DNA from 3 places in the Pseudocitrobacter sp. 2023LY-00077 genome. Region 2 is predicted to be linked to each of the others. Evidence: predicted binding sites of a transcription regulator. Region 2 holds the regulator's gene; each other region holds the start of a gene.
The links. Region 2 encodes PhoB, which activates phosphate uptake and scavenging genes when phosphate is short. Its sites were predicted from a motif close to CTGTCATAAAACTGNCNNAT; they were not measured.

Region 1 (9,863 bases), on a different contig from region 2:
GAATCGCTGGCGGGCGTACCGTGCGACGTGGAAATCGCCTCTGAATTCCGCTATCGCAAATCTGCGGTGCGTCGTAACAGTCTGATGATCACCCTGTCTCAGTCTGGCGAAACGGCAGATACCCTTGCGGGTCTGCGTCTGTCGAAAGAGCTGGGATATCTGGGGTCACTGGCAATCTGTAACGTGCCGGGTTCCTCGCTGGTGCGTGAATCTGACCTGTCGATGATGACCAATGCCGGTACTGAAATCGGCGTGGCATCGACCAAAGCGTTCACCACTCAGTTAACGGTTCTGTTAATGCTGGTGGCGAAACTGGCGAGCCTGAAAGGTCTGGATGCGTCCATCGAACACGATATCGTTCATGGTTTGCAAGCGCTGCCGAGTCGTATTGAGCAGATGCTGTCGCAGGACAAACGTATTGAAGCGCTGGCGGAAGATTTCTCTGACAAACATCATGCGCTGTTCCTTGGCCGTGGCGACCAGTACCCTATCGCCCTGGAAGGCGCTCTGAAGCTAAAAGAGATCTCCTACATTCACGCGGAAGCCTACGCCGCAGGCGAGCTGAAACACGGCCCGCTGGCGCTGATTGATGCAGATATGCCGGTTATCGTGGTTGCGCCGAACAACGAACTGCTGGAAAAACTGAAGTCCAACATTGAAGAAGTGCGTGCGCGCGGCGGTCAACTGTACGTTTTCGCCGACCAGGATGCTGCTTTCACCAACAGCGACAACATGCACATCATCGAGATGCCGCACGTTGAAGAGGTGATTGCGCCAATCTTCTATACCGTACCGCTGCAGTTGCTGGCATATCACGTCGCGCTGATTAAAGGCACTGACGTTGACCAGCCGCGTAACCTGGCGAAATCGGTAACAGTTGAGTAAAATTTGAACGCGAATGGAAAAGGTTGCCGTAACGGCAACCTTTTTGCGTTCCTGTGCATGGTACAGGAATAGAACTGAGGCATTTTAGTCTTATGATCACGAGTTTTTCCGGGATAGATTTCGAATAGCCAATTATCTGATTTGTTAATTTTCAAACCATCAATGATATGTTTTTAATATTCAATATTTTTTGAAACAATATTAAACTAAATGAATTCTTAAATATAATGAGATCGGTTGCATCAATTCAAGCGTTAAGATAATTATACTTATTAAATATAATATTTTGTGTTTTTTATATATTACAGAGTTATGGATTTATATTTAATATTGTTTTAATGTATTTATAAATTAATAAATATTATATCCATCCAAAATATTATTTTGCGGTGAATTATAATTTATTCTTGCTATTTCCCCTTTCCAGGTATTAACATCCCCCCCGTCAATATGTGTCCCATCTTTTCCAGATGTAATTATTCATACTTGTTGTATTGTATTTGCATATACATGTTGTTACTGCCATTACAGTGATTTATGAATAAGAGGATTGTTCGTCTGAATATGTTGTGATGATTATTGCTATTAATTCTATATATGTAGTTAATATATGGAAAGGAAATGATATTTATTATTTAATGGAGTTAGGGAATGAAACTCAATTTAGTTACAGGTGTATTGGTGCTGTCCTCCACGCTGATGATGGGCCAGGCGCTAGCAGAAGATGGTACTGTTCACTTTCGTGGTGAAGTAACTGATAGTACCTGTAAAGTTGATCCGGCTAGCGCCGATCAATATGTCGATTTGCATAAAGTGAGTACGTCTGGTCTGACTGGCCAGACAGAAAGAACCACGTCACCAACCCCTTTTGATATCAAACTGACAGATTGTCCTGCTGTATTTAAAAATGCCACCGTGGTTTTTGATGGTACAGAAGATCAGGATGCTGCGGGAAAAGGTTATCTGGCAATTGGTAGCGGTGGCGCACCAGTAAACGATGGCACTCATCCAAGTGGTGATTTTACCGGTGATCCACTTCCTGTTGCTGCTGCTACGGGCGTGGCAATCAAAATTACCAACCGTAGCGACAGATCTGTCGTCGGTCTTTTCAACCCATCATTACCTGCTGATATTACTGGCGGCTCTGCCACTCTGTCATTCCTGGCTCAGTATGTTTCTACGAAAGATACTGTAACGCCGGGTACGGGTAATGCTGATTCGCAATTTACCGTAACGTATAGTAAATAACTCACAATATTACTAAATAGCGGAATAAGGGGCTGCCTTTGTCCTCAGCCCCTTTTATCATTTTTTGGTGCTAAATTATGTTGCTACGTTTGTCCACTGTTTTTTTTACGTTTTCTTTATTTATGATGTCAACACTGGCGCAGGCGGGTATTGTTGTGGGCGGAACGCGGGTTATTTATTATAGTAATAAACCCGATGCAACAATTTCGGTTATTAATAAAGAAACTACCGTACCGTATCTGATTCAGGCATGGGTCGATCCTTTTGATAAAACGGACACCAGCAAACCTCCATTTACGGTGATCCCACCCGTGTCTCGCCTTGAAGCCCAGCAGGAAAAGGTGTTGCGTATTATTAAAACACAGGGCGAACTGCCAAAAGACAGAGAATCTGTTTTCTGGTTAAACATCAAAAACATTCCCCCTGCCAGCGATCGGGAAAAAACCAACACTCTGGAAATCGCCGTTAAAACGCGGATTAAATTTTTCTGGCGACCTGCCGAGATTAAAGATACGCCTGAGAGTGTTGTGTTGAAACTAAAATGGCAGATTCAGAATCAAAAGTTAGTGGTTACTAATCCCTCAGCAATTCATATCAATGTGATGGATGTTGCTGTTGACGGTAAAGATGTCCCTCTTAATATCATTCGACCCTTTGAAACGTTAACGCTCCCGTTACCATCAGGCGTAAGTGGAAAATCATTGTTGTGGCACTTTATTAATGACTACGGCGCGATTAGTAAAGATATTAAAATAAAACTCTGACCGTTTTATAAGGAAAATAATGATGAACGGGTCATCACTTTTTATCGCGCTGACATCAGGGGTGCTGTTGTGTCTTACCGGTACTGCCGCTGCGCGTGATGCATTATTTAACCCAGCTTTGCTGGAAATCGATCATCCTATGGATGTCGATATTAGTCAGTTCAATCGATCAAATAGCTTGCAGCCCGGCACCTATAAACTTTCTATTAATGTTAATGGCAAGTTTATCGAAGACCGTGATGTGACGTTTGTACAGGATAATCCAGATAGTAAATTACACCCCTGCTTTGTTGCCATAAAAGATGTGCTGACGGAGTTAGGCGTAAAAGTGAAGGCGATAAAAACGCTGGATAAAATTGACGATAAAATGTGCGTTAATCCAGAGTCACTGATTGATGGCGCAAGCTGGGTACTGGATGTCAATACGTTATCGTTGAACGTTGATATTCCACAAATCTGGCTGGATATCGCTGCGCATAATTACATCAGTCCATCCCGCTGGGACGAGGGGATTAATGCCATGATGATCAACTATGATTTCTCTGGCATGCATTCTTTGAAATCTGATTATGATGAAGGTGATTACTATTACCTGAACCTGCAAAATGGGATTAACCTGGGCGCATGGCGATTGCGTAATTACAGTACCTTAAATGTGACTGAGGACGACACCAGCTACCACTCGCTAAGTTCTTATTTACAGCGTGATATTGCGGCTTTGCGTAGCCAAATTATGATCGGCGATACCTGGACGGCGAGCGATATTTTCGACAGTACTCAGGTGCGCGGTTTAAGGTTATACACCGACGACGATATGCTCCCGTCCAGTCAAAATGGTTTTGCACCCGTGGTGCGTGGGATCGCGAAAAGCAATGCGACAGTAATTATCAAACAAAATGGCTACATTATTTATCAGTCTGCCGTCCCACAAGGGGCATTTGAAATTACCGATCTCAATACTGCCAGCACGGGTGGCGATTTGGATGTGACCGTCAAGGAAGAAGGGGGTAGCGAACAACACTTTACCCAACCTTTTACGTCACTGGCGATCCTCAAACGTGAAAACCAGACAGACTTTGATATCAGCGTAGGGGAAATGCGCGATCAAAGTGGTTTCACACCCGATGTTTTTCAGTCGCAAATATTACATGGTTTGCCGTGGGGGCTAACCGTGTACGGTGGGACGCAAATTGCAGAAGATTACATGTCAGGGGCGATTGGCATCGGTAAAGATATGGGGTCTCTGGGGGCTGTTTCTGTTGATGTAACGCAGGCTAATTCCACTTTTGATGATAGTGATGAGCAGGGGCAGTCATACCGATTCCTGTATTCCAAGCGTTTTGAAGATACTGATACGACATTCCGTCTGGTGGGTTATCGCTACTCCACGCAGGGATATTACACGCTCAATGAATGGGCAAGCCGACGTGATGATGAAGAAGGGTTCTGGGAAACCGGCAACCGGCGTAGTCGCCTGGAAGGGACGTGGACCCAGGCGTTTCCTGAAGGATGGGGTAATATTTATTTGACCCTCAGTCGCCAGGAGTACTGGAAAACGGATGAGGTAGAGCGACTGGTGCAGCTTGGCTACAACAACTACTGGCACCGTATTTCGTGGAACGTATCCTGGAACTATACCGATTCGACGAATATCAGCAGTGGTTCGCATTATTACACCAATGACGACAACAACAACAATGATGATGATGGCGGCGAACATATTTTTATGTTCTCGGTTTCCATTCCGCTCTCTGGCTGGATGCAGGACAGCTATGCTAATTATTCATTGACGCAGAACAATCATAATGAAAGCACCATGCAAGCGGGTGTTAGCGGTACATTGCTGGAAGAGCGTAATATGACCTATAACGTTCAACAGTCCTGGAGTAGTTCGCCAGAAGATACTTACAGTGGAAGTGCGGGTTTGAGCTACGATGGTACATATGGTTCCGTTAGCGGCTCGTATGATTACAGCTCAGAGTCGCAGCGACTGAATTATGGAATGAAAGGCGGTATTCTGGTTCATGCCGATGGAGTGACCTTCTCGCAGGAATTGGGTGAAACCGTTGCGCTTATCAAAGCGCCAGGGGCGGAAGGCGTTGGCGTAGATAACGCCACGGGCGTTTCTACTGACTGGCGCGGTTATACGGTAAAAACGCAAATGTCGCCATACGATGAAAACCGTGTGGCTATCAGTAGCGATTATTTTGAAAAAGCCAATGTTGAAATTGAAAACAGTGTTGTAAACATTGTACCTACACGTGGTGCGGTTGTTCGCGCTGAATTCGTCACGCATGTGGGTTATCGCGTGTTATTTTTCGTGAAAACAGCAAGTGGTAAGCCAGCCCCCTTTGGCGCAATGGCAATGGCAAATTTGGAATCAGGGTCTGTCACAGGGATCGTTGGAGACAATGGTGAATTGTACCTTTCAGGTATGCCAGAAAAAGGTAGTTTTACACTGACTCTCGGTACTGATAAAACCTGTACTGCACATTATCAGCTCACCGTTCAGTCACCGAAAGCATTGCTGGAATTACCAGTGAGTTGCCAATAATAAAAGGAATTATAGTAATGAATAAAATATGGATGCCTGTATTGTCGGGAATACTGATGCTGATAAGTTTATCGGCGTTCTCTGCACCAACCGGGTATTGTGTTGCTGACAGTGGTACGTTCCATAACACACTGCCTTTTAGTGGTACAACAATTACAGTGCAGCAGAACCGTGCCGGGCAGGTTGTTGAAAGAGATGTCGATAATGGACTGTCCTATCAAGGGCATTGCTATTGCCAAACGGATATCAATGGTAGCTGGGCGCATATTTATTACACGGCAATAATGAATCCAGCCTTACCTGAGTCGGGAGCGAGAAGCGGTATCCAGTATTATAATTTAGATGAGTATTTGGATGTCGGTGTATCATTCTATATCCTCGGTAAAGGATATTTTAATGCCCCATTTGCCGACCAACCTAACCAGCCAAGTGATGGGGTCTATAAATGTCACGGGGTAGCAGGCGATCCGTTACCTTTCTATAGTGGTGGGCAAGCAAAACTTTATTTTTATATTAAGCAACCGTTTATTGGGAAAATTGTTATTCCTCAAACGTTGATCAGTAAACTGTATGGCACGATCACACCGGATGATCCTCTTAATGTCGCGATGTCTGATGTGTATATTGCCGGAGATATTACCGCGCCACAAAGCTGTACGATTAATGCCGGGCAAATTATTGAGTTCGATTTTAAACAAATCCCCGCGTCTGAATTTTCGTCTACAGCCGGAACGGCGCTGACAGCCAGAAAACAAACGCAAACAGTAAATGTGGATTGTACCGGAATGGCGCAGGGGCAAGACGTCGATGTATCGTTACATGCGTCGCCGGTGGCTTCTGACCCCACCATGATTCAAACCTCCAACCCGGATGTAGGAATCAAAGTTTACGATGAATTCAATAATGAAGTGAATGTGAACGGTGGGATAATGGAAACGGAGATGGGGAGGATCAGGTTAGGCGAGGAAGATGGCTCGTTAACGTTTTCTGCGGCGCCCGCCAGCGCAACGGGGGCCAGACAGGAGCCCGGCGTGTTTGATGCTACGGCAACCATTAATGTGGAGATTAAAAACTAATCTCGCAATATGTTCCCCAACGGCTGCTTCGGCGGCCGTTGTCATTTTCTCCATCTTGTACCACGCTTACTATCAGGTTTTATGACAAAATAGTGACAATGATTGGAAATAAATCTGATAATAATCATTGCATTAGATAATTTTCCACGGATGTCATAAAAATGTCATATTCCATACATATAACTGTCACCTGTTTGTCCTATTTTGCTCATCGTAGCCATTAAACAATGCTTTATGAATCCTCCCAGGAGACATTATGAAAGTTATGCGTACCACCGTCGCAACTGTTGTCGCCGCGACCTTATCGATGAGTGCTTTCTCTGCGTTTGCTGCAGCAAGCCTGACAGGTGCTGGTGCAACATTCCCGGCGCCGGTGTATGCCAAATGGGCTGACACCTATCAGAAAGAGACCGGTAATAAGGTTAACTACCAGGGTATTGGTTCTTCTGGCGGCGTAAAACAAATTACCGCTAACACCGTGGATTTCGGCGCATCTGATGCCCCGCTTTCTGACGAAAAACTGGCGCAGGAAGGCCTGTTCCAGTTCCCGACCGTTATCGGCGGTGTGGTTCTGGCTGTAAACATTCCGGGTCTGAAATCTGGCGAACTGGTGCTGGATGGCAAAACCCTGGGTGACATCTACCTGGGTAAAATCAAGAAGTGGGATGATGAAGCCATCACCAAACTGAACCCAGGTGTGAAACTGCCTTCGCAGAATATCGCCGTCGTACGCCGTGCGGATGGTTCCGGTACTTCTTTCGTGTTCACCAGCTATCTGGCGAAAGTGAACGAAGAGTGGAAATCCAAAGTTGGCGCAGGCTCTACCGTGAACTGGCCGACTGGCCTGGGCGGTAAAGGCAACGACGGTATCGCGGCGTTCGTACAGCGTCTGCCGGGTGCGATTGGTTATGTCGAGTACGCTTATGCGAAACAGAATAACCTGGCCTATACCAAAATTGTTTCTGCCGACGGTAAGCCGGTAAGCCCGACCGAAGAGAGCTTCTCTAACGCCGCCAAAGGCGTTGACTGGAGCAAATCCTTCGCCCAGGACCTGACTAACCAGAAAGGTGACGATGTGTGGCCGATTACCTCCACCACCTTCATCCTGGTGCACAAAGAGCAGAAGAAACCTGAGCAGGGTGTAGAAGTGCTGAAGTTCTTCGACTGGGCATACAAAAACGGCGCGAAACAGGCTAACGACCTGGATTACGCTTCACTGCCGGACAGCGTGGTTGAGCAGGTTCGTGCCGCATGGAAGACCAGCGTGAAAGACAGCAGCGGTAAAGCGCTGTACTAACGGGAAATATTGACGAAAATGGCGGGTGGCGCTGCGCTTACCCGCCCTACGGTTCACACTGTAGGCCCGATAAGTGCTTGCGCCATCGGGCAACTTCGTAAAACGCGTTTAACGGAAAGAGTGATTTATGGCTGCAACCAAGCCTGCTTTTAACCCACCGGGTAAAAAGGGTGACATGATCTTCAGCGCGCTGGTAAAACTGGCTGCGCTGATTGTGCTATTGATGTTGGGCGGCATTATCGTGTCCCTGATCATCTCCTCCTGGCCGAGCATCGAAAAATTCGGCTTCTCATTCCTGTGGACCAAAGAGTGGGATGCGCCGAACGATATTTACGGTGCGCTGGTTCCCATCTACGGCACCCTCGTCACCTCGATTATCGCGCTGCTGATCGCCGTTCCGGTGAGTTTCGGCATCGCGCTGTTCCTGACGGAACTGGCTCCCAACTGGCTGCGTCGCCCGTTGGGTATCGCCATTGAACTGCTGGCGGCTATCCCGAGTATCGTTTACGGCATGTGGGGCCTGTTTATCTTTGCCCCGCTGTTTGCGACCTATTTCCAGGAGCCGGTTGGCAACGTTCTCTCCAACATCCCGTTTGTTGGCGCGCTGTTCTCCGGCCCAGCCTTTGGTATCGGGATTCTGGCGGCTGGCGTGATCCTCGCCATCATGATTATCCCGTACATCGCGGCGGTCATGCGCGATGTGTTCGAACAAACGCCGGTAATGATGAAAGAGTCGGCCTACGGTATCGGCTGCACTACCTGGGAAGTTATCTGGCGCATCGTCCTTCCGTTCACCAAAAATGGCGTGATTGGCGGTGTGATGCTGGGCCTCGGTCGTGCGCTGGGGGAAACCATGGCGGTGACCTTTATCATCGGTAACACCTACCAGCTCGACAGCGCCTCGCTGTACATGCCGGGTAACAGTATTACCTCGGCGCTGGCGAATGAATTTGCGGAAGCGGAGTCCGGCCTGCATGTCGCGGCACTGATGGAACTGGGGCTGATCCTGTTTGTGATTACCTTTATCGTGCTGGCAGCGTCTAAATTCATGGTGATGCGCCTGGCGAAAAACGAGGGGGCGCGTTAATGGCTACGCTCGAAATGCAAAACACAACCGCGCTGGCGGAATCCCGCCGCAAAATGCAGGCGCGTCGTCGCCTGAAAAACCGTATCGCACTGACGCTTTCGATGGCGACGATGGCATTCGGCCTGTTCTGGCTGGTGTGGATCCTGATGTCCACCGTAACCCGTGGTATCGATGGGATGTCGCTGGCGCTGTTCACTGAAATGACGCCGCCGCCGAATACAGCAGGTGGTGGTCTGGCGAATGCCCTGGCAGGCAGTGGTTTGCTGATCCTGTGGGCGACGGTATTTGGTACGCCGCTCGGCATTATGGCGGGGATCTACCTGGCGGAATATGGCCGTAAATCCTGGCTGGCGGAAGTGATTCGTTTTATTAACGACATCCTGCTTTCCGCACCGTCGATTGTCGTGGGGCTGTTCGTCTATACCATCGTGGTGGCGCAGATGCAGCACTTCTCCGGCTGGGCCGGGGTGATTGCGCTGGCGCTGTTGCAGGTGCCAATCGTTATTCGTACCACCGAAAACATGCTGAAACTGGTACCCGATAGCCTGCGAGAAGCGGCTTATGCGCTGGGTACGCCGAAGTGGAAGATGATCTCCGCTATCACGCTGAAGGCGTCTGTTTCGGGGATCATGACCGGTATCCTGCTGGCGATTGCCCGTATTGCGGGCGAAACCGCACCGCTGCTGTTTACCGCACTCTCGAACCAGTTCTGGAGTACGGACATGATGCAGCCGATCGCCAACCTTCCGGTCACCATATTTAAATTTGCGATGAGCCCGTTTGCCGAGTGGCAGCAACTGGCCTGGGCCGGGGTACTGATTATTACCCTGTGCGTACTGCTACTGAATATTCTGGCGCGCGTTGTTTTCGCGAAGCAGAAACACGGTTAATTTTTGCGGCGTGGCGGATGCCGCGTCGGATGAGGAAAAGAGTGAAATGAGTATGGTCAATA
Region 2 (9,863 bases):
GTTGCAAATTCAGCCGCTGACTGTGCTGATAAAGCTGCTGTTCGTACTCTTCCTGTGCGGCAAGCCACTCACTAATCGCTTCCTCGGCGCGTAGCGTCACGCCTAACGCGGCCGTCACCTCCTGCCATTGAGAGGTAAGCGCTTGCTCCTGCTGAGAAAGAGACTCCAGCTCACTTTCTTCAACCTGCTGTTGCTTTTGCAGGGCATCCTGCTGGCCGCGCAGGGTTGCACCTTCTTCCGCCAGCCGTTTGACGTCGCGCTCCAGTACATCGCGACGCGCCTGATTTACGCCTGGCGTCAGCGCCTGGTATTCCGCAATCGCCGGATGCTCGGTCGCACCGCACAGCGGGCAGGCGCAACCGGGTTGCAGCCTGGCGCGTTCGGCTTGCAGACTGACAATGGTTGCTTCCATGTCGCACAGCGCGCGGACGTCGTTCAGTTGCTGGTTTTGCTCTTTGTAGCGCTGGCGGCGATCGGTCAGCTCAGCGGTCAGTTTTTCCAGCTGCTGGCGGCGGTTGCTCTGTGCTTCTATCAACTGCTGACGCCGTTTTTGCAGCGGCAGGAACCGTGCATGCAGCGTAGTGAGCTGTTGGCGCAACGGGCGCGCGGCGCTGTGCGCGTTAATGGCGTTGGTGGCTTCGGCCAGATTCAGCGTCAGCGTGGAGGCCGGTAACTGGGCTAGCTGTTTTTCCAGCGTACTCAGGCGCTGCTGGTTGTTCTGCAACTGGGTGCTTTCACGCGCCTGTAACGCAAACGCAGCGCGCCAGCCGGTGAGTTCGCTGCCCCAGTGTTTGAAACGATCGTGCTCCTCAAGCCACTGGTTAAGCTGAGTTTGCGTCTGCTGCAACCCGCGCATCTGTTCGATAGCCGTGGCGCGGATGCGGTTACGGCGGGTGGTTGCTTCATGTAAGCGAGCATTTACTTGCAGCGTTTGCTGCTGGGTTCTGGCAAGCGTGATTGCCTGCTCCTGGAGGTGCGCCCAGCGCGGGCGCAGCAGCTCCGCCGGTTGGGCGCGGCGTAACGTTTCCAGCTGGGGCTGCGCTGCTGCCAGGGCCTGATCTGCGGCGGTGAGCGCTTCCCGGGCGGTATGCGTTTCGCGCGTCAGTTCCCTCTGGCGCAGCAACCACTGTTGCTGATGTTGGGCGACCGTCTGCTGCTCCAGTGCGACTTTTTCTTCGAGAGTAAGCGCCTGCAAACTTCCCAGCAGTGACTGTTGCTGTTCTTCACTTAGCAGCACCATTCCGGAGGATTGCGCCTGAAGCTTTTCCAGCTCGGTCCGCGCCTGCTTATGTTTTTCAAATACTTGTGCAGAAATTCGCCCATAAATTTCCGTGCCGGTGAGTTCTTCCAGCAGCTCGGCGCGTTCTTTGGGGCGCGCATTAAGGAACGCGGCGAACTGCCCCTGCGAAAGCAACATCGAACGGGTAAAGCGACCGTAATCCAGCCCGCTCAGCGACGCGATAAGTTCGAGCTTATCTTTGACTTTATCGGCCAGAATTTTACCGTCATCGCGACGCGCCAGCTCAACGCGCGGCGCCTGTAGGTTGCCGTCAGGCTGATTGCGCGCGCGGTTCTGGCTCCAGAATGCACGATAGGCCACGCCCTGTACTTCAAACTCAACTTCCGCCAGACACTCGGCGGTGTCGCGGGTCATCAGATCGTTTTGCGATTGCGATACCGTGTTGAGGCGCGGCGTTTCGTGATACAGCGCGAGACAGATGGCGTCCAGCAGGGTGGTTTTCCCCGCGCCTGTCGGCCCGGTGATGGCAAACAGGCCGTTGCTGGCAAACGGTTCGGCGGTGAAATCGATTTTCCACTCGCCTTTCAGCGAGTTAAGGTTCTTCAGGCGCAGGCTGAGGATTTTCATGGCTGCGGCTCCTCATCAAGCGAGTGAACGGTGAGATCAAATAACGCCTTCAGGCGCGCCTGCTGGGGTTCTTCCAACGTTTCCAGCGCCAGCCGACGCTGGAAAACCTCTTCAACTTCCAGTTCGCTCAGGGTTTCACGCAGGCTGTTGTCCAGAATGTGCTGACGCTGTTCGCGGCTGCGCCGGACCAGCAGCACATCAACGGGTAAATCATCGGTGATGACCTGAATTTTACGCTGAATATCATGCAGATACTCATCGCTGGTGATTTCGATATCCAGCCAGACCGGGGGCTCTGACGGGGCATCGCGATACTGCGCCAACTGGCTGCTGATGCTGTCAAAGTCGCCCTTAATAACCGCCAGTGGTTGCGTGGCCGGGACATCGAGTGGCGTGACGTCCTGGAGCTTACCGTCGACAAAGGTCACCTGGTTAACGCTCTTACTTTTCCCCGTTTCATCGAAGCTGAGCGGGATAGGCGAGCCGCTGTAGCGAATATGCTCGCTGCCGCCAATTTTCTGCGCGCGATGAATATGCCCGAGGGCGATGTAATCGGCGGGCGGGAAGTTTTGCGCCGGAAAGGCATCCAGTGTGCCAATATAGATGTCACGCACGGCATCACTTTTGCTGGCACCGACGGTGGTCAGGTGGCCGCTGGCGATAACCGGCAGCGGGCGATCGCCGCGCAGCGTACAGGCCTGCTGGTATTGTTTCTGATAGTAGTCAGTAATGGTTTCCAGTAAATGCTGCTGTTTTTCCGCACCGGAAAGCCCGGCCTGGCTGACGACGATATCGCGCGGGCGCAGAAACGGCACCGGGCAGAAAACAGCACCAGGCGTGCCGTCGCGGCGATTCAGAATAAAAGGTTCATGCCCGGCGCTGGCAATCACCGTAGTATTCAGGAACGACAGAATATCGCGCGATTCATTCAGCGTGGCGACGGAGTCATGATTGCCGGCAAGCACCACCAGATGACAGCCGGTTTGTTGCAGATTCACCACAAAGCGGTTGTAGAGTTCGCGCGCATAGCTTGGCGGCGAGCCGGTATCAAAGATATCGCCTGCCACAATAATGGCGTCTACCTGTTCGCGTTGCGCGGTCTCCAGTAGCCAGTTCAGAAACGCATCGTGTTCTGCGGCACGGCTTTTACTGTAAAAATTCTGGCCTAAGTGCCAGTCTGAAGTATGAAGAATTCGCATCGTCGTCCCTGTGGGGAAAAAAGCATAGCCGGGATTATACATTCCCCGGCAACAGGATCGACGGGTGTATTCCGCGAGTGTCATATTTCGTAAAGTGCCATCATTTTACGGTCATGTTTTTCATAAAACTGTCATAAATCTGACGCATAATGACGCCGAATGTATACTGATGGCTAAAAAAACAGGGCATAAAATGGCGAGACGCATTCTGGTCGTTGAAGATGAAGCACCCATCCGCGAAATGGTCTGTTTCGTGCTGGAACAAAATGGTTTCCAGCCGATTGAGGCGGAAGATTATGACAGTGCGGTGAATCAGCTCAATGAACCCTGGCCCGATCTTATTCTGCTCGACTGGATGCTACCGGGCGGCTCAGGGCTACAGTTTATCAAACATCTCAAGCGTGAAGCGCTGACCCGTGATATTCCGGTCATGATGCTGACGGCGCGCGGTGAAGAAGAGGATCGCGTACGCGGTCTGGAAACCGGCGCGGATGACTACATTACCAAACCGTTTTCCCCTAAAGAGCTGGTGGCGCGCATCAAAGCGGTCATGCGCCGTATCTCTCCGATGGCGGTGGAAGAGGTGATTGAGATGCAGGGCCTAAGCCTTGATCCCACCTCGCATCGCGTGATGACCGGGGAAAACCCGCTCGATATGGGCCCGACCGAATTTAAGTTGCTGCACTTCTTTATGACGCATCCTGAACGCGTCTATAGCCGTGAGCAACTGTTGAACCATGTCTGGGGCACTAACGTTTATGTGGAAGATCGCACGGTGGATGTGCATATTCGCCGCCTGCGTAAAGCGCTGGAACACAGCGGCCACGATCGTATGGTGCAAACCGTTCGCGGCACGGGCTACCGTTTTTCGGCTCGTTTCTGAATGTTGACAGGAGTGTGACGCGTGCTGGAACGGCTGTCATGGAAAAGACTCGCCTTTGAGCTTTTCTTGTGTTGTCTCCCGGCCCTGATATTAGGGCTGCTCATCGGCCATCTTCCCTGGTTTCTGCTGGCGGCAGTGACCGGGTTGTTGATTTGGCATTTCTGGAATCTTTTACGTCTTTCCTGGTGGTTATGGGTTGATCGCAGCATGACGCCGCCGCCGGGGCGCGGTAGCTGGGAACCCCTGCTGTACGGTCTGAACCAGATGCAGTTGCGTAATAAAAAACGCCGCCGCGAACTGGGGAATCTGATTAAACGCTTTCGTAGCGGCGCAGAATCGCTGCCCGATGCGGTGGTATTGACCACCGAAGAGGGCGCAATCTTCTGGTGTAACGGCCTGGCGCAGCAGCTGCTTGGCCTGCGCTGGCCGGACGACAGCGGGCAAAATATTCTTAACTTGTTGCGTTATCCAGAATTTACGCAGCATCTTAAACAACGCGAGTTTCTTAAACCGCTGCATCTGGTGCTCAATAATGGGCGTCATCTGGAAATCCGTATCATGCCCTATACCGACCGGCAGTTGCTGATGGTGGCGCGCGACGTCACGCAAATGCACCAGTTGGAAGGCGCGCGGCGCAACTTCTTTGCCAACGTCAGTCATGAGCTGCGTACGCCATTGACGGTGTTGCAGGGCTATCTGGAAATGCTTCAGGAGCAGGTACTGGAAGGGGCAACGCGCGAAAAAGCGCTGCATACCATGCGTGAACAGACGCAGCGTATGGAAGGGCTGGTGAAACAGCTGCTGACGCTATCGAAAATTGAAGCTGCGCCGACCCTGGCCCTCAATGAAAAGGTGGATGTGCCGATGATGCTGCGGGTGGTCGAGCGGGAAGCGCAGACCCTCAGTCAGCGTCAGCATGAACTTCATTTTGAGATTGATGACACGCTGAAAGTGCTGGGTAATGAAGAGCAACTGCGCAGTGCGGTGTCGAATCTGGTGTACAACGCGGTGAATCATACGCCTGCTGGCACGAAAATCACCGTGCGCTGGCAGCATGCGCCACACGGTGCGCTGTTTAGCGTGGAGGACAACGGGCCTGGCATCGCGGCGGAACATCTTCCGCGTTTAACCGAGCGTTTTTATCGGGTGGATAAGGCGCGCTCCCGCCAGACCGGCGGCAGCGGATTGGGGCTGGCGATTGTAAAACATGCGTTGAATCATCACGATAGCCGTCTGGATATTGAAAGCCAGCCAGGGAAAGGAACATGCTTCAGCTTCCTGCTACCGGAACGTTTAATTGCCAAATAAAGCGTCTGAACAGGCGCTTGTCACGATGAGTTTCCACAGACCAGCCCCGGCTGGTCTGTTTACTTTGCAGTCAATTTGCCATCGAGTAATTAATGAACAACTGACGCTTTTTTGTTCGCACGATCAGCCATGTGTTTTTCCTATATCTGGTTATTCGTTCCAGGTTTGTCTTTACTATCGGTATAATCGTCTGGTTTTGCGATCCCATATTGCTTTAAAACGTTATAAGCGTTTAAATTGCGCCTAATGCAGTAGGAATCAGACTGTATTTACGTAGCAAATCAAAAAACTATTCTTCCTCACGCTACGAAGGGAGCATATCCCGCTGAGTTTGTTGCTTGTTTCCTCTGAAAGATTCCGTTGGAGCGAGCGCAAAGTTTTTTATTTGTACAACACCACATCCACAGGCAGTAGTTACATATGACCCATCAGTTAAAAACACGCGATATCATCGCTCTGGGCTTTATGACCTTTGCGTTGTTTGTCGGCGCTGGCAACATCATTTTCCCTCCAATGGTCGGTTTGCAGGCGGGTCCGCACGTCTGGATCGCCGCGCTCGGCTTTTTGATTACCGCAGTCGGTCTGCCGGTGTTGACCGTTGTCGCGCTGGCAAAAGTTGGCGGTGGCGTCGATAGCCTGAGCACGCCAATTGGTAAAGTTGCAGGCGTCCTGCTGGCAACAGTTTGTTATCTCGCCGTAGGCCCGCTGTTTGCGACGCCGCGTACCGCGACCGTTTCCTTTGAAATCGGTATTGCCCCGCTGACTGGCGATGGCGCGATGCCGCTGTTTATCTACAGCCTGGTCTATTTTGCGCTGGTGATTCTGGTTTCCCTGTATCCGGGCAAACTGCTGGATACCGTTGGCAACTTCCTGGCACCGATGAAAATTCTGGCGCTGCTGGTACTTTCCGTAGCGGCGGTTATCTGGCCTGCAGGCCCGATCAGCGAAGCGCTCGACGCTTATAAAACCGCACCGTTCTCTAATGGTTTCGTGAATGGTTATCTGACCATGGATACCCTGGGCGCGATGGTGTTTGGTATTGTTATCGTTAACGCGGCACGCTCTCGCGGCGTCACCGAAGCGCGCCTGCTGACTCGCTATACCATCTGGGCGGGCCTGATGGCCGGTGTTGGCCTGACGCTGCTGTACCTGGCGCTGTTCCGTCTGGGTTCCGATAGCGCGCTGCTGGTCGATAAGAGCGCGAACGGCGCGGCGATTCTGCACGCTTATGTGCAGCATACCTTCGGCGGGGCGGGCAGCTTCCTGCTGGCGGCGCTTATCTTTATCGCCTGTCTGGTTACCGCTGTTGGCCTGACCTGTGCTTGTGCGGAGTTCTTCGCGCAGTATCTGCCGCTGTCTTACCGCTCGCTGGTGTTTATTCTGGGTATCTTCTCGATGGCGGTCTCCAACCTGGGGCTGAGCCACCTGATTCAGATCTCCATTCCGGTGCTGACGCTTATCTATCCGCCATGTATCGCACTGGTTGTATTAAGCTTTACCCGCGGTTGGTGGCATAATTCGACCCGCGTAATTGCACCAGCGATGTTTATCAGCCTGATGTTTGGTATCCTTGACGGCATCAAAGCATCGGCCTTCGCTGATGTGTTGCCTGGCTGGACGGCGCGTCTGCCGATGGCGGAGCAAGGCCTGGCCTGGCTGCTGCCGACGGTGATAATGGCGGTTCTGGCGATTATCTGGGACCGTGCCGCAGGCCGACAGGTAACGTCTAACGCGCATTAATTTTCGCGCGATAACAATATGTTCAACCACGGGACTTCGCGTCCCGTGGTTTTTTGTTTTTTGGTAAGAAATGGCATTGGATACAATGGAAAACAACAAGCTGAAGCGCGGGCTAAGTACCCGACACATTCGCTTCATGGCGCTAGGGTCGGCAATTGGTACCGGGCTGTTTTATGGTTCCGCCGACGCAATCAAGATGGCCGGGCCGAGCGTACTGCTGGCCTATATTATCGGCGGCGCGGCGGCGTATATCATCATGCGCGCGCTGGGCGAAATGTCGGTGCACAACCCGGCAGCCAGTTCTTTCTCGCGCTATGCACAGGAAAACCTCGGCCCGCTGGCAGGCTACATCACCGGCTGGACTTACTGCTTTGAAATCCTGATTGTCGCGATCGCCGACGTGACCGCGTTCGGCATCTATATGGGCGTCTGGTTCCCCGATGTGCCGCACTGGATTTGGGTGTTGAGCGTGGTGATGATTATTTGCGCCATCAACCTGATGAGCGTGAAGGTCTTTGGTGAGCTGGAGTTCTGGTTCTCCTTCTTCAAAGTCGCCACCATCATCATCATGATCGCCGCCGGTTTCGGCATTATCATCTGGGGGATTGGCAACGGCGGGCAACCGACCGGCATACATAACCTCTGGAGCAACGGCGGTTTCTTCAGTAACGGCTGGCTCGGCATGGTGATGTCGCTGCAAATGGTGATGTTCGCCTATGGCGGTATCGAAATTATCGGTATTACCGCAGGTGAAGCGAAAGACCCGGAGAAATCCATTCCGCGCGCCATCAACTCGGTACCGATGCGTATTCTGGTGTTCTACGTGGGCACGCTGTTTGTGATTATGTCCATCTACCCGTGGAACCAGGTCGGCACCGACGGTAGCCCGTTCGTGCTGACTTTCCAGCATATGGGCATCACCTTCGCTGCCAGCATCCTGAACTTTGTGGTGCTGACGGCCTCACTTTCAGCGATTAACAGCGATGTGTTCGGCGTGGGGCGTATGCTGCACGGCATGGCCGAGCAGGGCAGCGCGCCGAAAGTGTTTGCTAAAACCTCGCGTCGTGGTATTCCGTGGGTCACCGTGATGGTGATGACCATCGCGCTGCTGTTTGCGGTGTATCTGAACTACATCATGCCGGAAAACGTCTTCCTGGTGATCGCCTCGCTGGCGACCTTCGCCACCGTGTGGGTGTGGATTATGATCCTGCTGTCGCAGGTTGCTTTCCGTCGTCGTCTGTCGCCGGAAGAGGTGAAAGCGCTGAAATTCAAAGTGCCTGGCGGTGTCACTACCACCATCATTGGCCTGATTTTCCTCGTCTTTATTATCGCGCTGATCGGCTATCATCCGGATACACGTATTTCCCTGTATGTGGGTTTTGCGTGGATTGCCCTGTTGCTGGTGGGTTGGGCGATTAAATCGCGCCGTAGCCGTCGTTAACATGCGCAATAGGTTGGCCTGATAAGCGAAGCGCCATCAGGCAAAAAATAGTTAAATCGAAGCCCGATAACTAGACGTTATCGGGCTTTTTTATATTTACTTGGTGAATAAATTACTTTGATCATTGTCAATGGTTCTTATTAGAAGAAGTGTAATGTAATGATTGTTATCATTTAATATAGCGAATAGTCTATCATTGATAATGATAAACAAAAACATGTGTTGTCATTTGGTGATTTTTTTTGAGATTAAATGGAGTTAATCATGAGTAGCTATGGTTTGATGAGTTTGAAAAATATCAAGGCAGATATAGATAGGCTTGTATTCGATATAGCATTTCACTACTTAAATGATATAAAGATACGCTCTGAATTTATGGTGTCAGAAAATATGGTTTCTGATAATTATATAGATGGCTATGTGTCGGGGAGAATAAGTTTCGCGCAGGCGATGGACGGACTAAATAAACAATACCATCGTTTACTCGAGAATCAAAGTCAACTACAAATGGGAAGTATTAAACTTTACGCAATTGCTGAACGTGAAAAAGACAGGCACTCTACACTCACCATTACTCTGAAAAGGGTCGGCTTTGTTAGTGGTGCTATGCAGGTTATTGGTGGCGCAGGTATTTGCAAAGTAAGTCTTGGCGCAGCGTGTAAAGCTTATGGGTTTCCTTTGATGATTCAGGGTACAGAGAATATTTGGGAGAACGGCTACTACTTGGTTTACCATACTGATCCAGAGAAAGTCCCAGTTCGTGAGGCTTACCGCTATGCAGCCAGGCTCCTTGGTGGAGATGACAAAGACGGAGACATCGCATTTTCTGCAGGAGATATTGTTTTATCCGCAGGTTCCTTATCGTCATTTGTCCTGAAAGAAGATTCATGGAGACTATTTCATTTTATTCAAGAGGATTATATTCGTAACTGGAGTAAATTAGGCGCTGCAGGATGGCTTAATGAAATAGTGGGTAACGCTGCAAGTGTGTTCTCCATTAAAAAGTCTATTGGCGAAAATGAAACGAACTGGGAAGAGTTAGATAGGGAATAACATGTACAATAAAGATGATGTGCTCCTTATTGAAAAATTGATTGCGTTAGGTCTGGACATGCTTACAATTCAGCGGTTAATCAATGTTGCAAATGTGAGGGGGATTAGTATCCAAAAAGCATACAGACTAACTGAAGCTAATGTTTTTAATGTCGATTTGATTTTGATAGCCATTGTTGTTTTTTTTGTTGCTTCTGTTGGTCTGGATAACACCAAAGACTTGCTTGCCTTAGCTTTTATTTTTGGGATGGTGTTTATTGTTATTGAAATAATCTGTCGTTTTCATAAGGGGTTCTGGAGAATGTTAAAGTGCTATATTAGGTTGCGTGGAATATAGTGTGATGACAGCAATTTTATGATTTGCCTAACTCG
Region 3 (9,863 bases), on a different contig from region 2:
TTCTACCTGGGCTTCGTGACTGCTGCCTTCACCAACTTCAACCTGGTTGCACTGGGTGTGATTGGTGCGGTAATGGCGATTCTGTACATTCAGTTGAGCCCGAAATATAACCGCGTTGCGGGTGCTGCGGCTCCGGCTGCTGGCGCGAACGATCTTGATAACGAACTGGACTAACAGGTGAGCGACATGGTTGATACAACTCAAACTACCACCGAGAAAAAACTCACTCCGAGCGACATCCGTGGCGTGTTCCTGCGTTCAAACCTGTTCCAGGGTTCATGGAACTTCGAACGTATGCAGGCGCTGGGCTTCTGCTTCTCCATGGTACCGGCGATCCGTCGTCTGTATCCTGAGAACAACGATGCGCGTAAACAGGCTATCAAGCGTCACCTGGAATTCTTTAACACCCATCCGTACGTTGCGGCACCGGTTCTGGGCGTAACGCTTGCAATGGAAGAACAGCGTGCTAACGGCGCTGAAATCGACGATGCGGCAATCAACGGTATCAAAGTCGGTCTGATGGGCCCGCTGGCTGGCGTCGGCGACCCGATCTTCTGGGGTACTGTGCGTCCGGTCTTCGCGGCGCTGGGTGCGGGTATCGCGATGAGCGGCAGCCTGCTTGGGCCTCTGCTGTTCTTCATCCTGTTTAACGTGGTGCGTCTGGCTACCCGTTACTACGGTGTGGCGTACGGCTACCGTAAAGGTGTCGATATCGTTAAAGATATGGGCGGCGGCTTCCTGCAGAAACTGACTGAGGGGGCGTCAATCCTCGGCCTGTTTGTCATGGGGGCATTGGTTAACAAATGGACGCACGTCAACATCCCGCTGGTGGTTTCGACCATTACCGGTCAGGATGGTCAGACGCGTGTCACTACTGTGCAGACCATCCTGGACCAGCTGATGCCGGGCCTGGTGCCGCTGCTGTTGACCTTCGCCTGTATGTGGCTGCTGCGTAAGAAAGTCAACCCGCTGTGGATCATCGTTGGCTTCTTCGTCATCGGTATCGTGGGCTACGCAATCGGCCTGCTGGGTCTGTAATATCTGTTGTACGCCGGGGGCTCAGGCCCCCGGTTTTTTATTCGGAGGCTTAATGACAATAACGGATTGGGTACTGGTTTTCTTCATCATCGCACTGCTGGCTTTCGCAATTTACGACCAGTTCATCATGCCCCGCCGTCATGGCACCACGCTGCTTTCTATCCCCCTTCTGCGTCGAAACCGTATCGATGGCGCAATTTTCGTCGGTCTTATCGCGATTCTTATCTATAACAATATCAACAATAATGGTGCGCAAATCACCACCTGGCTGTTATCGTCGCTGGCATTGATGGGACTTTATCTGTTCTGGATCCGCAGCCCAAAAATCATTTTCAAATCGACAGGCTTTTTCTTCGCCAATATCTGGATCGAATATCCACGGGTGAAACAGATGAATTTATCCGAGGATGGCGTGCTGGTGATGCAATTAGAACAACGGCGTCTGCTGGTGCGTGTGAAGAATATTGAAGACCTCGAAAAGATCTCTAAACTTCTTCTTTCTGCTCAATAGGTTGTAAATATAGCCAGTGCTATAATTGTGCTATTTTCAGGCACTTTTAATATAGCGTTGGCTATATTCCCTCAAAAAATGAACGATAATAATTAACGTTTTTCTCACCTTATTTCGCAAATGAAAATCGTTATCATTTAGTTAAAAGAAATAACACTTTCTGTTCTTGGTTTATATTCTAAAAATATGTTAAGGTTGCGTCCGTCGTTGGGGAGTAGCCGATTTTCAGTCATCTGAAAATGTACGTGTCAACATACTCGTTGCAAAACGTGGCACGTGCGAACCATTCAACCCAGAATGGTTAGGCGAGACCATAGATGCACTTACTGCTGTTTACTGGGGGCAGGAGTGTGTCATATGGATATTCCCGGTCTGGACGCTCTGATGAACGCATACGCAATTATTCTCCTCGCCCTTGGCATGTCGATGGATGCTTTCGCTGCATCGATGGGTAAAGGCGCCACGCTCCACAAACCAAAATTCTCTGAAGCCATTCGTACTGGGCTTATCTTTGGCGTTATCGAAACCCTGACTCCGCTGATTGGCTGGGGGCTGGGAATGCTCGCCAGCCGCTTTGTGCTGGAATGGAGCCATTGGGTAGCGTTCGTGCTGCTGGTCTTTTTAGGCGGACGTATGATTGTCGAAGGTTTCCGGGGCGACGATAGCGATGAAGATTGCGAACCTCCCCGCCGTCACGGTTTCTGGTTATTAGTGACCACCGCGATTGCCACCAGCCTTGATGCGATGGCAGTCGGTGTCGGCCTGGCGTTTTTACAGGTCAATATTCTGGTGATGGCGCTGGCCATTGGCTGCGCAACCTTCACCATGTCCACGCTTGGCATGATGATTGGTCGCTTTATCGGCCCGCTGCTCGGCAAACGGGCTGAAATTCTGGGCGGTATCGTACTTATCGGCATTGGCGCAGAAATTCTCTACAGCCATTTCGCCGGTTAATCGTCCAAACGCTGCCAGACATGAATAGCAAAATCGGTCTGGCAGTCAAAGTGTTCCTGCCCTTTCAACGTCTCCCACACCTCCGGTTTTGCGCGCCAGGCAAACGGCGTCATCTGCAATAACGTCACCGCTTCCGCCCCGCTTAACTGCATCGGATACGCTAACGCATCGTGCGTTTGCAGCGCAAAGCCTGGCAACGTTTCCGAATGCGGGGCATGCAGCTGGACTTCGTCATAAATCAGCCCTTTTAGCTCAACTAAATGTCGCGGCCCCGGCGTAACGGTAATCACCCATCCGCCCGGTTTAACGACGCGCGCCAGCTCTTCAGGGTTGCAGGGTGCGTAGATACGGACCACCACGTCCATGCAGTTATCTTCAAACGGCAGTCGCTGGCTGGAAGAGACACAAAAATCGACATTCGCGTAACGCTTTGCCCCGGCGCGAATGGCGTTCTTTGCCACATCCAGGCCCCACGTGTGCCCGGCAATTTCGGCAAAAGCATGAGTGTAGTACCCTTCCCCGCAGCCGATATCCAGTAATTGTGCTGGCTTAATCTCGTCAAGCTTCGCGCAAATAGCATCGCGTAAAGGTTGATAGTGCCCGGCATCAAGGAAAGCGCGGCGCGCCTGCATCATCTCTGCGCTGTCGCCTGGATCGCGGGAACGCTTATGCTGCACGGGCAGTAAATTGACATAACCTTCTTTCGCCATATCAAACTGATGGCGTTGAGGACAGCAATAGCTGTTTCCGCTGCGGGTGAGCGGTGCGTGGCAGAGCGGGCAACTCCAGGACATAACAACTCCGGGGAACATTCAAAGGGCGAAAGTGTACCGCTTTTCGCCCCTGAGTGGGAGGATTTACAGCGCAGGTGCCCCCGCAGGGGCGTGCATTACAATCAAATTATCTGAGCCCTGGGGTAAGCCATCCGGCATGACGTTTTCCAGACGTAACACATCGCCCATAATCTGACTGAATACTGGTGCGGAAACCGCCCCGCCGTAATACTGCCCGTTCTGCGGTTCGTTGATCACAACGACCAGCGCAAACTGCGGGTTGCTGGCGGGCGCGACACCTGCGGTATATGCGACATATTTATCGACATACTTCCCGTCGTCGCCAATTTTCTTGGCGGTCCCGGTTTTCACCGCTACGCGATAATCACGAACGGCGGCTTTTGTCCCGCCGCCGCCCGGCAGCGCGACGCTTTCCATCATATGTTCAACCTGATGCACCAGAGGTTCGGGCATCACCCGATGACCGATGACGGGGGGATCAATACGGGTAATCGACAGCGGACGCGAAATGCCAAAGCCGCCAATGGTCGCGTAAACGTGCGCGAGTTGCAGCGGCGTGACCATTAAGCCGTAACCAAAGGCGAATGTCGCGCGATCCAGCTCGCCCCAGTAACGACGATGCGGTAACAATCCCTGACTTTCACCGGTTAAGCCCAATCCGGTCGGTTCGCCAAAACCAAACGCGGTGTAGGTGTCCAGCAGCTTTTGTACTGGCATCGCCAGCGACAGTCGCGATACGCCCGTGTCGCTCGATTTCTGTAAAATACCGGTTAGGGTGAGCTCCGGATAATAGCCCACGTCACGAATGCGATGGCCGTCCAGCATATAAGGATGGGTATCGACGACACTATCCGGGCGAACAATACCCTGCTGAAGCGCGGTCATGATCACCAGCGGTTTCACGGTGGAACCGGGTTCAAACGTGTCGCTGATGGCGCGGTTACGGAAATCATCCAGCGTGGCCGTTTCGCGATTGTTCGGGTTGTAGTCCGGGTAGCTCGCCATAGACAAAATTTCACCGGTGTCGATTTTCACCAGTACCGCTGCGCCAGACGCGGCTTTGTTCCAGCGCACAGCGTTATCCAGCGCGTCTTCCGTTACCGTTTGCAGACGCTCATCAATACTGAGCTGAATGTTATGCGCGGGTACGGGGGCCATTTCGGTAATGTTTTCGATTACCCGGCCAAATTTATCTTTACGCACCTGACGCAAACCCGGTTTGCCAATGAGCTGGCTGTTAAAGCTTTTCTCAATACCTTCAATGCCCTGATCGTCGACATTCGTAAAACCTATCAGGTTCGCCGCGACGTGGCCGGCAGGATAAAAGCGGCGTGACTCTTCACGCAGGTTAATGCCTGGCAGATGCAGCTTATCAATCCACTGCGCCTGAAGCGGGTCCACCTGGCGGGCAAGATAGAGAAATCGGCTGTGCGGGTGCGCATTGACGCGGGCCTGTAATGCGCTTAAGGAGAGATTTAATGCTTTTGCCAGCGCCTGCCAGCGGTTATCGAACCCCACACCGCCCTTCTCAATCAGGGTTTGCGGATCGACCCAAATCGCGCTAACCGGCACGCTCACTGCCAGTGGCCGGTTTTCGCGATCGACAATCATGCCACGTGGCACATCAATCGGTTCTTCGCGTACCGAGCGCATATCTTCCTGCTTGACCAGGTTATCGGGGGAGACAATTTGCAACCAGCCAACTCGCGCAAGAAGGAAGCCCAGACAGCTTAAAATACCGGCGCACACCAGGCCAAACCGGACGGGGGTAAAATGAGGGGGCTTCCCTCGGGATTTATCTTGCACTCTGACTCCAGCGTTAAAAAGCAACGGACTGATTTAACAGGAATAGTTCAGAGATTTATCGCGCAACAATGCTAATAAGATCGCGGATTTGCAACAAAGGACGACCAGAAGGGAAATCAGAAACACTTTGCAAAGAATGTAAAAAGCCCCGCGGTTGCGAGGCTTTAAGGCTGATTATGATGCGCGCACGCATCAAAGCATCAGTGGCAGTCGAATCAGATTGCAGTTACGTTAACTGCAGCTGGGCCTTTCTGGCCGTCCTGAATTTCGAACTCAACGTTCTGGCCTTCAGCCAGAGTTTTGAAGCCGTTACCCTGGATTGCAGAGAAATGTACGAATACATCTTTGCTGCCGTCAGCAGGAGTAATGAAACCAAAACCTTTAGACTCGTTGAACCACTTAACTTGACCTTTAATCTTTGCCATTTGCAAAATTCCTTAGAGTGTTTTCTTCGCCCGTGGGCGCATTCATAGATAAAACTGAGACATGACTGCATGAGGCACTAATATAAGGTTCGGCAGAGAAGCGGTATTCAACGTCAACGTGTTTACTCAGGACTTCTTTACTGATAATGCCATACATAGACAGAACTGTACCTCGTTTAACCCAAAACGTGTTATCACATACAACGTTAATAATGGCAAGCCATTTTTAAACGTGTCTCGATCAGCCGCACAAATCATACAACAATCATTTGATCGACTACGCATTTATGCGGCAAACAGTTGTCTGACGCGCTCCGGCTCGTGTCTTTTATCTCACCTACCTCACGGTAACGTAAGACTTTTTTACCATAGTCCAACATTTTCAGTACGTCCAGAAAAGCGAAGCGGCATCAACATTTTTTTATATCGTTAGAATATTTTCGAGCTAATTTTCGAAAGGTGCATTTTGATAACCGGTTATAAGTAAGTAACGTTTCGCTATACTGCTGCCGTGACTCACACCAGCCAAATAATGTACTTAGGTTGCACCAAAATAATGAACGTTTAATGACATAACGTTATCACCGCGCAATAAAAACGTTTCGCTAATACCGTACGGCAAATGCAGCTAGTAAGTTGCGCAAATAAAACAGATATCCGTCACTCATACATTTGGGTGATGGATAATTGACCAGGCTGTTTGGCTGGTAAAAAATTAATTATAAATACAATTAGATACGAACACGTGATTGAGAAACGACACTGGACCTGCGTTGAGACGCTTCAGGAAGATGGATAAGAGGGAGAGGTAATACCGTTGTTCAGACTGCGTGCACCGCGGCGGTGCAACCTACGGACTCCGGCAGCCTGGTGAGACAGCCGGAGTGAAGAGGAGAAAAGATTATCGTTCTGCCACCAGGCGAATGAAATCATCTTCATCTTCGTTTTTTGCTTCAACGGCTTTCTCTTCGACTGCCGGTTTTTCAGGTTCATTGGCTTCACAGAGTCGACGCAGCAGCGCATTCTGACGCTTTTGCTGATCCAACAATGCTTCAAGCAGTTCAATTTGCTCACTGGTGCGCGAACTTGCGCGGTTAACAAAGAACCAAAGTACCAGCCCCACGACCAACAGCAGAACAGATACCACCACAGACGCCAGATTTAATGCCCCAGAACTTACTAGATCACTCATTTCACCACCTCAAAAGGAACGGGCTATTCTACCACTCGTATTAAGGAAGGAAATCGTTGATGGCAAAAATGTTTTACCAGGGAATGAATTTGTTGATGCTGCAGATCCCGTTAAAGAACTGAACATCCTGGTCGCACAACACGTTGAGCGTCTGAGTCCAGAGCAGCAAACAGGCCGCCAGTACGACAATCAGTAACACCCACCGAAATTTTTTCACTCCACACTCCACGACATATAGCATTAACAGACGATCAAATTAACACGGACATCTTAAACCGCGGCTAACTGTACAGATAAATTCTGCTTTTAGGAATCATGGAGTTGTCTCGCAATATTGAAAAGCTACTCTATTATCAAGGATAGAAAAGACGTGAGGATGTCATGAGATTTGCGATCAGAACAATTATTATACTGGCCATTGTCTGGATTGGCATATTGCTGAGCGGTTATGGTGTTTTAATCGGCAGCACGGAGAATGCTGGCGGTTTGGGGCTACAATGTAAATATCTGACCGCACGAGGCACCAGCACAGCACAATACGTTCATTCCAGCAGTGGGATCATTGGCCTGACCGATTGTCCGGTCCTGCGAAAAAGTGAAACTGTGGTCGATAATGGATAAACAAACGCCGCGAACATCGCGGCGTTTTTTTTGATTAAGCGCTTAATCAAAACGGATAATCGTTATAGCCTAACTGCTCTGAAATCTTACGCGCCGCCGTATGCAGCATCGCCACATACTCGTGCAGGCGCTCTTCAGAGAAACGCAGCGTCGGGAACGAAATACTCAAACCCGCAATGACCACGCCAAATCGGTCAAAGACCGGTACGCCAATACAGCGCAGACCTTCTTCCTGTTCTTCGTTATCTTCCCCATACCCCTGCTGACGAACCAGATCCAGAACCGGCATCAGTTCATCGGTGCTGGTGATGGTGCGATCGGTGCTGTGCTTATATTCTACGTCCTGCAGAATTTCACGCACTTCATCGCGGTCGCGCCAGGCCAGCAGCACTTTACCAATCGCGGTGCTGTAAAGCGGGTTACGACGACCTACGCGAGAGTACATACGCAGGTTGTACATCGAGTCAATTTTATGGATATAGACAATACTGTCTTCGTCCAGCGCACCAAGGTGAATCGTCTCTTTCGTCAAACGCGAGAGTTCACGCATCTGAATGTCTGCGCTACGAATTAAATCAACGTTCTGTAATGCGCGCGCGCCCAGCTCAAACAGCTTAAGCGTTAACGAATACTTTTCAGATTCCCCTTCCTGGGCAACGTATCCCAATGATTTCATGGTCTGCAAAAAGCGATAAACAGTGCTTTTCGACATCATGACACGCTGCGACAGTTCGGTAATTCCGATTTCGCGCTCTTCACCAAGCGCCTGCAGGATGCCAAAAACCTTCAATACTGAAGAGACAGAATCTGGCTGTTTATCCAAATCTGCAACTGCCATTTATCACCTCATCGCAACTGTTTTATAAAAATTAGAACCGGTTTTTATTATAATTTCGCAAAGCGTTCGTCGCAATGAATCTTCTGCAACCTGGTTACAAATCTGCGACATACAGCCGAATAATCAATGCTAAAATAGTTTTCTGACAAATAATTTCTTAAAAACCGCATTTTTCTCATGGATAAAAAAATCTCAGATGGCTTACCTGTCCCTCAACGGTATGGCGCTATCTTAACCATTGTGCTCGGTATTACGATGGCGGTGCTCGATGGGGCTATCGCCAACGTTGCCTTACCGACAATTGCCAGCGATCTGCATGCCTCACCGGCAGCGTCTATCTGGATAGTCAACGCCTATCAGATAGCTATCGTCATCTCGCTGCTGTCACTGGCTTTTCTGGGGGACATGATTGGCTATCACCGGATCTACAAAATCGGCCTGATTGTCTTTACCCTCGCGTCTGGGCTGTGTGCGATGTCGAATTCGCTGGAGATGCTAACGCTTGCGCGCGTGGCGCAGGGCCTTGGCGGCGCGGCGCTCATGAGCGTGAATACGGCGCTCATTCGGCTCATCTATCCACAGCGCCAGTTGGGGCGCGGTATGGGGATTAACTCGTTTGTGGTTGCCGTCTCCTCAGCGGCCGGGCCGACCATCGCGGCGGCGATTCTGTCAGTCGCGTCATGGCAATGGCTATTCCTTGTGAACGTGCCGCTGGGCATTATCTCGTGGGTGCTGGCGGTGCGTTATCTGCCCGCAAACGGTTCGCGCAGCCAGGCCACGCGCTTCGATCTGCCAAGCGCAATCATGAATGCCCTGACGTTTGGTCTGCTGATCACCGCACTGGGCGGGTTTGCGCAGGGGCAATCGACCACGCAGGTGGTCGCGGAAGTGGTGCTGTTACTGATTGTCGGTTTCTTTTTCATCCGTCGTCAGTTGCGTTTACCCGTACCGCTATTACCGGTCGATTTACTGCGTATCCCGTTGTTCTCACTCTCTATTTGCACGTCTATCTGTTCTTTCTGCGCGCAGATGCTGGCGCTGGTATCGCTTCCCTTCTTCCTGCAAACCATGATGGGGCGCAGCGAAGTGGAAACGGGCTTGCTGCTGACGCCCTGGCCTTTAGCCACCATGGTAATGGCGCCGCTGGCCGGGTATTTAATTGAGCGAGTCCACGCCGGATTCCTGGGCGCGCTTGGCATGGCGGTAATGGCCTGCGGATTGTTTGCGCTTGCTCTGCTGCCTTCATCGCCTTCCGATCTGGATATCATCTGGCGCATGATCCTGTGCGGCGCAGGGTTCGGTCTGTTTCAGTCACCCAACAACCACACCATTATTTCCGCCGCACCCCGGCAGCGAAGCGGTGGCGCCAGCGGGATGCTGGGTACGGCTCGCCTGCTGGGGCAAAGCACCGGTGCGGCGCTGGTGGCGTTGATGTTTAATGCGTTTGGCGATAGCGGGACACATGTGTCATTGCTGCTGGCAGGAAGTCTGGCGGTAGTTGCAGCGCTGTTTAGCGGCTTGAGGGTGACGCAACCGCGCGTACAGAGCTAAAAAAAAGCGCCTCGATTGAGGCGCTTTTTCATTATTTCAGGTACTCACCGGTACGCAGCGCTTCGATACGCTTGTCCAGCGGCGGGTGAGTCATAAACAGCTCACTCAGCGTTTTGGACTTACCGTTGATGCA

Region 1: a site for PhoB is predicted at 6,678-6,697, ahead of pstS (phosphate ABC transporter substrate-binding protein PstS). Genes of this name have one in related genera too.
Region 3: a site for PhoB is predicted at 8,271-8,290, ahead of kdgR (DNA-binding transcriptional regulator KdgR). Genes of this name have one in related genera too.

What each region holds. Positions count from the first base shown of each region.
Region 1 is NZ_JBSPEI010000014.1:32,547-42,409, forward strand. It holds gene glmS (glutamine--fructose-6-phosphate transaminase (isomerizing)) at 1-885, shown strand, start outside; gene ACWWFX_RS17725 (chaperone-usher fimbrial major subunit) at 1,537-2,133, shown strand; gene ACWWFX_RS17730 (fimbrial chaperone) at 2,211-2,897, shown strand; gene ACWWFX_RS17735 (fimbria/pilus outer membrane usher protein) at 2,920-5,451, shown strand; gene ACWWFX_RS17740 (fimbrial protein) at 5,469-6,527, shown strand; gene pstS (phosphate ABC transporter substrate-binding protein PstS) at 6,784-7,824, shown strand; gene pstC (phosphate ABC transporter permease PstC) at 7,952-8,911, shown strand; gene pstA (phosphate ABC transporter permease PstA) at 8,911-9,801, shown strand; gene pstB (phosphate ABC transporter ATP-binding protein PstB) at 9,848-9,863, shown strand, end outside.
Region 2 is NZ_JBSPEI010000006.1:94,283-104,145, forward strand. It holds gene sbcC (exonuclease subunit SbcC) at 1-1,867, opposite strand, end outside; gene sbcD (exonuclease subunit SbcD) at 1,864-3,066, opposite strand; gene phoB (phosphate response regulator transcription factor PhoB) at 3,260-3,949, shown strand; gene phoR (phosphate regulon sensor histidine kinase PhoR) at 3,971-5,257, shown strand; gene brnQ (branched-chain amino acid transporter carrier protein BrnQ) at 5,678-6,997, shown strand; gene proY (proline-specific permease ProY) at 7,083-8,438, shown strand; gene ACWWFX_RS09720 (DUF4225 domain-containing protein) at 8,703-9,491, shown strand; gene ACWWFX_RS09725 (hypothetical protein) at 9,493-9,828, shown strand.
Region 3 is NZ_JBSPEI010000004.1:197,869-207,731, reverse strand. It holds gene manY (PTS mannose transporter subunit IIC) at 1-174, shown strand, start outside; gene ACWWFX_RS07345 (PTS mannose transporter subunit IID) at 187-1,038, shown strand; gene ACWWFX_RS07340 (DUF986 family protein) at 1,091-1,549, shown strand; yybP-ykoY riboswitch at 1,747-1,852, shown strand; gene mntP (manganese efflux pump MntP) at 1,934-2,503, shown strand; gene rlmA (23S rRNA (guanine(745)-N(1))-methyltransferase) at 2,500-3,297, opposite strand; gene ftsI (peptidoglycan glycosyltransferase FtsI) at 3,361-5,103, opposite strand; gene cspE (transcription antiterminator/RNA stability regulator CspE) at 5,319-5,528, opposite strand; partial or broken gene ACWWFX_RS07315 (DUF2627 domain-containing protein) at 5,541-5,685, opposite strand; gene ACWWFX_RS07310 (YebO family protein) at 6,430-6,720, opposite strand; gene mgrB (PhoP/PhoQ regulatory lipoprotein MgrB) at 6,794-6,937, opposite strand; gene ACWWFX_RS07300 (YobH family protein) at 7,102-7,341, shown strand; gene kdgR (DNA-binding transcriptional regulator KdgR) at 7,388-8,179, opposite strand; gene ACWWFX_RS07290 (MFS transporter) at 8,357-9,730, shown strand; gene htpX (protease HtpX) at 9,762-9,863, opposite strand, start outside.